One region of the Microbacterium sp. W1-4-2 genome, then DNA from elsewhere that is predicted to be linked to it. Evidence: predicted binding sites of a transcription regulator. Region 1 holds the regulator's gene; the other holds the start of a gene.

Evidence for each region. The regulator HspR, encoded in region 1, represses chaperone genes until heat shock. The targets are predictions, from matches to a motif close to AAGTTGAGTCNNNNNGACTCAACTT.
Region 2: the regulator HspR is predicted to act here: its motif matches at 2,143-2,167, upstream of AC3RX0_RS02730 (ATP-dependent Clp protease ATP-binding subunit).

The regions. Positions count from the first base shown of each region.
Region 1 covers NZ_JBYRJC020000002.1:268,958-272,357, forward strand. Annotated here, with positions in the region: gene AC3RX0_RS09075 (CbiQ family ECF transporter T component) at 1-447, shown strand, start outside; gene AC3RX0_RS09080 (DUF1348 family protein) at 495-965, opposite strand; gene AC3RX0_RS09085 (heat shock protein transcriptional repressor HspR) at 1,096-1,548, opposite strand; gene AC3RX0_RS09090 (DnaJ C-terminal domain-containing protein) at 1,584-2,573, opposite strand; gene AC3RX0_RS09095 (nucleotide exchange factor GrpE) at 2,586-3,176, opposite strand; gene dnaK (molecular chaperone DnaK) at 3,180-3,400, opposite strand, start outside.
Region 2 covers NZ_JBYRJC020000001.1:623,924-627,323, forward strand. Annotated here, with positions in the region: gene AC3RX0_RS02715 (tellurite resistance/C4-dicarboxylate transporter family protein) at 1-760, opposite strand, end outside; gene AC3RX0_RS02720 (hypothetical protein) at 813-1,676, shown strand; gene AC3RX0_RS02725 (VOC family protein) at 1,686-2,054, opposite strand; gene AC3RX0_RS02730 (ATP-dependent Clp protease ATP-binding subunit) at 2,210-3,400, shown strand, end outside.

The sequences.
Region 1 (3,400 bases):
GGTCTCGGTGACGGGATGCTGGGGCTGCGCGTGCTCGGATCGCAGGCGTGGGCGCTGCGCTGGGTCGCCGTGCTGATGCTCGCGGGCCAGCTGGTCTTCCTCGGCCCGGTGCCGGCGACGATCAACACCGGGCGCGTCGTCGCGGCGCTGCTGCTGGCGGGGCTGCTGGCGCTCACCACGCGCGTGACCGACCTGCTGGACGCGATCGAACGCGGGCTCACGCCGCTGGCGCTCGTGCGGCTGGACCCCGCGCGGATCGCCCTCACACTCACGATCGCGCTGAGCACGCTGCCGGTCATGGGACGCATCGCCCGCGACGTGCGCGAGGCCCAGCGGGCGCGGGGCGCTCGCCCGAGGCTGCGCCGCTTCGCCGTGCCCTACCTGGTCATGTCGCTCAAGCACGCCGACGAGCTCGGCGAGGCCCTGGCCGCCCGCGGCGTTCGATAGCCGCAGCTCAGCGCTCGTTGCCGCGACGGTAGTCGCCGGTCACGCCGCTACAGGCCGAGCTCGGTCAGCCCGGCGTGCCCTTCGGGGCGCGGACCCGGAGCATCCCACCGGTACATCCTGTCGCCTTCGGCGATCTGCAGGTCGTTGATGCTCGCGTGCCGGAACAGGCAGCGGCCGTTCTCGTCGAACTCCCACTGCTCGTTGCCGTACGAGCGATACCAGAGGCCGTCCTTGCCCATCGACTCCGAGGCGAAGCGCACCGCGATGCGATTGCCGCCGTACGCCCACATCTCCTTGATCAGTCGGTAGTCGCGCTCCCGGTCCCACTTCTGCGTGAGGAACGCGACGATCTCGTCGTGCCCGCGCACCCACGTCGTGCGGTTGCGCCAGCGGCTGTCGGGGGCGTACGCGGCCGCGACCCGCTCCGGGTCGCGGGTGTTCCACAGATCCTCCGCCGCGCGCACCTTCGCCACGGCATCCGATTCGCTGAACGGTGGGACGATCGGCGTGCCTGCCATCGTCATCTCCTTCGTCGACGGCTGCGCGCGTCCGCGGCCGCGTCGATGCGGCCACTCGTCAGCGCGCGACAGCCCTACGGCCAGGGTAGGCCCGGGATCGTCGGCGGGGGCGCGAGAGGGATGCCGGGGCTCAGACCTCGTCGTCGGGGTGGCGCGGGCGCCACAAGACGATGTCGGTCGATCGACGCACGCGGCGCCCGTGCCGCAGGGTCACGACAGACCCGGTCGCCCCGGCGGCGAACACGCGCGCGCCGGGGCGGTTCTCGACCTCGACGCGCACGCGCGCCTCGAGCGTCTGGACGCGCACGTGCAGTTCGCGCACGCGCTCCTCGAGCTCGAGGATGCGCACGATCGCGGGCAGGCTCATCCCGTCCGCCGACATCCGCGCGACCTCGCGCAGCTGCTGGACGTGGCGGATCGAGTACCGGCGCGATCCGCCCTGCGTCCGTGCCGGCACGACCAGACCGATCCGGTCGTACTGGCGCAGGGTCTGAGGGTGCATTCCGGACAGTTCGGCGGCCGCGGCGATCGCGAAGACAGGGGCGTCCTCGTCGATCTCGCGCTCAGGCTCGCGCTGCGGCATCCGGAATCACCTCCCTCTCCTTCTCAACTATGCGGTCACGCGCGGGACTTGGTCATGAGGTCCGCCCGCGGGTTCTCTTTCGGCTCGACCTCGGCGAAGTGCTCGAGGGCGGCGCGGGCGGCATCGTCGAGGTGCGCGGGCACGGCCACCTGCACCTCGGCGAGCAGGTCGCCGGTGCCCTTCTTGCTCTCCACGCCGCGGCCCTTCACGCGCAGCACGCGTCCCGACGGCGTGCCGGGTGCGACGCGCAGCCGCACCGGGTCGCCGCCCAGGGTCGGCACCTCGATCGTGGCGCCCAGCGTCGCCTCGGTGAAGGTCACCGGCACGGTCAGACGCAGGTTCAGCCCGTCGCGGGTGAAGACGGGATGCGGCCGCACGGTCACGGTCACGACGATGTCGCCGTTCTCGCCGCCGTCCGGCGACGGGCGGCCGCGGCCGCGCAGGCGGATCTTCTGGCCGTCGGCGACCCCCGCGGGGATCTTGACCTTGAACGGCTTGCCGTCCTCGCCGGCCAGCGAGATCGTCTCACCCTTGACCGCGGTCGTGAACTCCAGCGTCGTGTGGGCCGTGACATCCGCCCCGCGCTGCGGTCCGCCGAAGCCGCGGTAGCCCCCGGTCGGCTCGCCGAAGCGTCCCGACCCGAACCCGCCGGGCTGCTGGCCGAACATCGAGAAGATGTCCTCGAAGTTGCCGGCGGTCTGGTAGCGACCGCCGCGGCCCTGCCCGAACGCGCTGAACACGTCCTCGAACCCGCCGGCGCCCTGGCCGCCCGCCGTGAAGCGGGCGCCCGAGCCCATCGCGCGGATCTGGTCGTACTCGGCGCGCTGCTCCTTGTCGCTCAGCACGGCGTACGCCTCGCTGATCTCCTTGAACTTCGCCTCGGCGGCGGCATCCCCCGGGTTCGAGTCCGGGTGGTACTTGCGCGCGAGCTTGCGGTACGTCTTCTTCAGGTCGGCGTCGTCGACGTCCTTCGACACCCCGAGGGTCTTGTAGAAGTCCTTGTCGAACCAGTCCTGACTGGCCATCGGTCCTCCCGGCTATTCCGCCGGGACGGCGACGACGACCTTCGCGGGGCGCAGCTCGACGTCACCGAGCCGGTAGCCGACCTCGACCACCTCGAGCACCGTCGCCTCGGCCACACCGGGGGTCGGCTGCTGGAAGACCGCCTCGTGCTGCTGCGGATCGAACACCTCGCCCGCCGTGCCGTACGCGACCACGCCGAGGCGCTCGACGACACCGCGGATCTTGTCGGCGATCACGGCGAAGGCGCTGCCCTCTTCGAGGTCGCCGTGCTTGGCGGCCCGATCGAGGTCGTCGAGCACGGGGAGCATGCCCTTGGCCGCCTCGCCCTTGGCCCGGTCGATCTCGACGCTGCGCTGCTCCTCGGTGCGCCGACGGTAGTTCGCGTACTCCGCCTGCAGGCGCTTGAGGTCGTTCAGCAGCGTCGACTCGAGGTCGGCCAGCTTCGCGTCCTCGGCCGCGGCATCGGGGTTCTGGGCAGTGCCCAGGATGTCGTCGACCGTCAGTTCATCATCGGTCCCGCCCTGCGCGTCGGGGCCGGAGGACTGCTCCTCCGACCCCTCGCCACCAGGACGGACCTCGTCGTCTTCGAAGTCCTTGCCGGTCATGTCCTACTTCTTCTCGTCCTCGTCGTCGACGACCTCGGCGTCCACCACGTCCTCTTCGGGGTTCGGCACCTCGCCGTTGCCCGGGTCGGCCACGTTCGGGTCGCCCTGGGCGCCCTCGGCCTGCGCGGCCTGGTAGATCGCCTCACCGAGCTTCTGCTGCGACTGGTTCAGCGTGTCGTACGCGGCCTTGACCGCGTCGTCGTCATCGCCGGCCAGTGCCGTCT
Region 2 (3,400 bases), on a different contig from region 1:
CGCCGGCGATAAGCCCCCGGGTGGCGTCGACCATCGGGGCGTTCGCCATCTCGACGATGCGGGCGCCGGCGACCACGGTGATGGCCGTCGCGCCCATTGCGACCCAGTACGGCGGCGTGAGGTCTTCGGGCCGGAACGGCACCGTCAGCATCCGCACGCCGACGAACACGCCGACCGCGCAGTACAGGAACGTGCCCACCGACCACGAGAAGACCGCCAGCAGCGCGAGCGCGTCGCGCCACTGCGCGAGCTCGACCTCGAGCGTGGCGGCCAGCACCGCGATGGACTGGCTGGCGACCGCCCAGATGAACCACGTGCCGTTCGCGGTCGTGATCGGCGCCGCCTTGCGGTCGCCGAGCACAGCGGTCCACGGCACCGTGTAGCCGAACACGATCCACGCGACGGCGGCCACCAGCAGCAGGACGACGGCCACGCTGTGGAAGCCGTCCTCTTCGCTGAGCCGGCTGCCCAGCACGCACGTGGCGGCCACGAACGTGAAGAAGCCGAACGCGCGCGCGGGGTCGGCGAAGTCCTCGGCCATGGCGGACCGGTGCCGCACGATGCGGATCGCGTTGAGCACCAGCAGCAGGAAGTACGCCGCGCCGCCGATGGCCAGCAGGATCGTGGATGCCGCGACCCAACCGTCGGTGCGCATTCCGATCGAGACGATGCCCGTCGCCATGACGAGGGCGAAGTATCCCGGTGTGAGGCCCTCGACGGCCTTGTCGAGACGGCCCGGCAACGTGGAAGGCGAGGACACGCCCCCAGGCTAGTGCCCGTGCGCGTCGCACGTGGGGTGCAGGATCGTGAATATGCGATTGTCGAGCACGTCGTCCCAACGCACATACCGGTACCTGCGGATCGCCATCGTCGGCGCGGCCGTCGTGCTGGGGATCGGCATCGTGGCGGTGACGGTGAGCGACGGGCCGATCACCTCGATCAGCGGGATGTACTACACGTCGGGGCGCACGATCTTCGTCGGGTCGATGTGCGCGATCGCGCTGGGCCTGGTCGCGCTGTCGGGGCACAGCGTCGAACAGGTCCTGCTGGATGTCGCGGCCGTCTTCGCGGCCCTGATCGCCGTCGTGCCCACACCGGTCGGCGCGGGGGATGTCCCGGGGCCGGCGCCCGCGTGCGCGGTGGGGGCGACGGTGTGCGTTCCACCGGCCGAGTTCGCCGGTGCGCGGACGGGCATCATCGTGCTTGCCATCGTCGCGGTGCTCGGTGCGATCACGGCGATCGTGCTCGCGCGCGTGCAGCACAGCGTGACCCGCGGTGTGCTGATCGGCGCGGCCGCCGCCGTCGCCGTCGCGGCCGGACTCGTGGTCTGGCTCGGCGTCGCGCCGCACGGGCTGCTCGGGATCGGGCACCTGGTGGCCACCGGCGTCTTCTTCGGGCTCATGGTCGCCGTCGCGATCGTCAGCGCGATCACCGCTCCGCGCATCTCCCACCCGCGGTGGCGCTACGTCTACACCGCGGTGGCCGTCGGCATGGTCGCCTGCCTGTCTTACCTGGCCGGGGTCGAGTTCGCACGCCTGAACGGCGCCGACCTCATGGGACAGCCCTGGGTGCTCGTCGGGGAGGTCGGTCTCGTCGCTCTCTTCGCCGTCTTCTGGATCGCCCAGACGGTGCAGAAGTGGGACGAGACCGACCCCTCGATCCTGCCCAAGCGCTGAGGGGCCCGATCAGCGGGCCGGCACCTGCTGCAGCGTCCAGCGGTTGCCGTCGGGGTCGCGGAACGTGACGAACCGCCCCCACGCCTGCTCGTCGACGCCGTCGGCCTCGACCCCGAGGTCGCGCAGGTGGGCCAGTGCGTCGTCGGCGTCGGGCACCACGACCTGGATCGTGTTCTGGCGCCCCGGCTCGAGGTCGATGCCGAGGTTCGTGCCGAACGCGATCGAGCAGGCCGAGCCGGGCGGGGTCATCTGCACGAAGCGCAGCCCCTCGAACGGCGTCTGGTCGTGGTCGGGGTGGAACCCGATGCGGGTGTAGAACTCCTTCGCCCGGTCGACGTCTGTCACGGGGACGAAGATCAGCTCGATGCGCCAGTTCATGGGAATCCTCCAGGGGTGATGTGCCTCCACGCTACGCAGAGGTTCCGACATCGGCTGCGGCAGGAATACGCTCGTCTGTCCTGCGTTGAACTTGATACAACCGTGCTCAAGTTTGTAAACTTGACACCGTAAGACTCATCTTTGGGAGATCACGAATGAACGACGATGGCACACCCCCGGTCGAGGGCGCCGCTTCCGGCGCGAGCGCGTTCGACGACTTCCTCGCGCGCTACCTCGCCGGTGAGCGCGCCCGTGAGCAGCGCTCGATCGACCTCAGCAGGTTCCTGACCGCGCGCACACAGGAGATCCTGCAGCGCTCGGCGCAGTACGCGCTCGAGCGCGGCCAGCGCGAGGTCGACACGCTGCACCTGCTGCACGTGCTGATGGACGCCGACGCGGTGCAGGCCGCCGTGCGTCGCATCGGCGCCGACCCGGCGGCGATCGCGCGTGCAGCCGAAGAGCGCCTGCCCTCGGCGGGCCGCAGCCAGGAGGGCGCCGACGGCGCGGTCATCACCCCATCGCTGCAGCGCTCCCTGTTCCACGCGTTCCAGGTCGCCCGCTCGTCCGGCTCGACCTACATCGACCCCGAGCACCTCTTCTTCGCGCTCGTGCTCGGCCAGGACGCCCCCGCGGGCCAGGTGCTCGCGAACGCCGGCGTGACCGCCGAAGCGCTCACCCAGGGCACGCGTGAGACCGTGACCCCGGGCAGTGCGCCGGCGAACGGCGAGACCGCGGCCCAGGCATCCGGCACCCCCATGCTCGATCAGTTCGGCACCGATCTGACCGCGCTCGCCGAGGCGGGAACGCTCGATCCCGTGATCGGCCGGGCCACCGAGATCGAGCAGACGATCGAGATCCTCAGCCGCCGCACCAAGAACAACCCGGTGCTGGTCGGCGAGGCCGGCGTCGGCAAGACCGCGATCGTCGAGGGCCTGGCCCGGGCGATCGTGGCGAACCAGGTTCCCGAGCAGCTGCGCGGCAAGCGCGTGGTCGCGCTCGACCTGCCGGGCATGGTCGCGGGCACGCGCTATCGCGGCGACTTCGAAGAGCGGCTGACCAAGACGATGGACGAGATCACCGCCCGCAAGGGCGAGCTGATCGTGTTCGTCGACGAGCTGCACACGGTCGTCGGCGCCGGCGGCAACGGCGACGGCGGCATGGACGCCGGCAACATCCTCAAGCCACGCCTGGCCCGTGGCGACCTGCACCTGATCGGCGCGACGACGCTCGACGAGTACCGGCGGATCGAGAAGGATGCCGCGCTGGAGCGCCGGTTCCAGCCGGTCAAGGTGGGCGAGCCCGGTGTCGAGGACGCCGTGAAGATCCTGCAGGGGCTCAAATCCGCG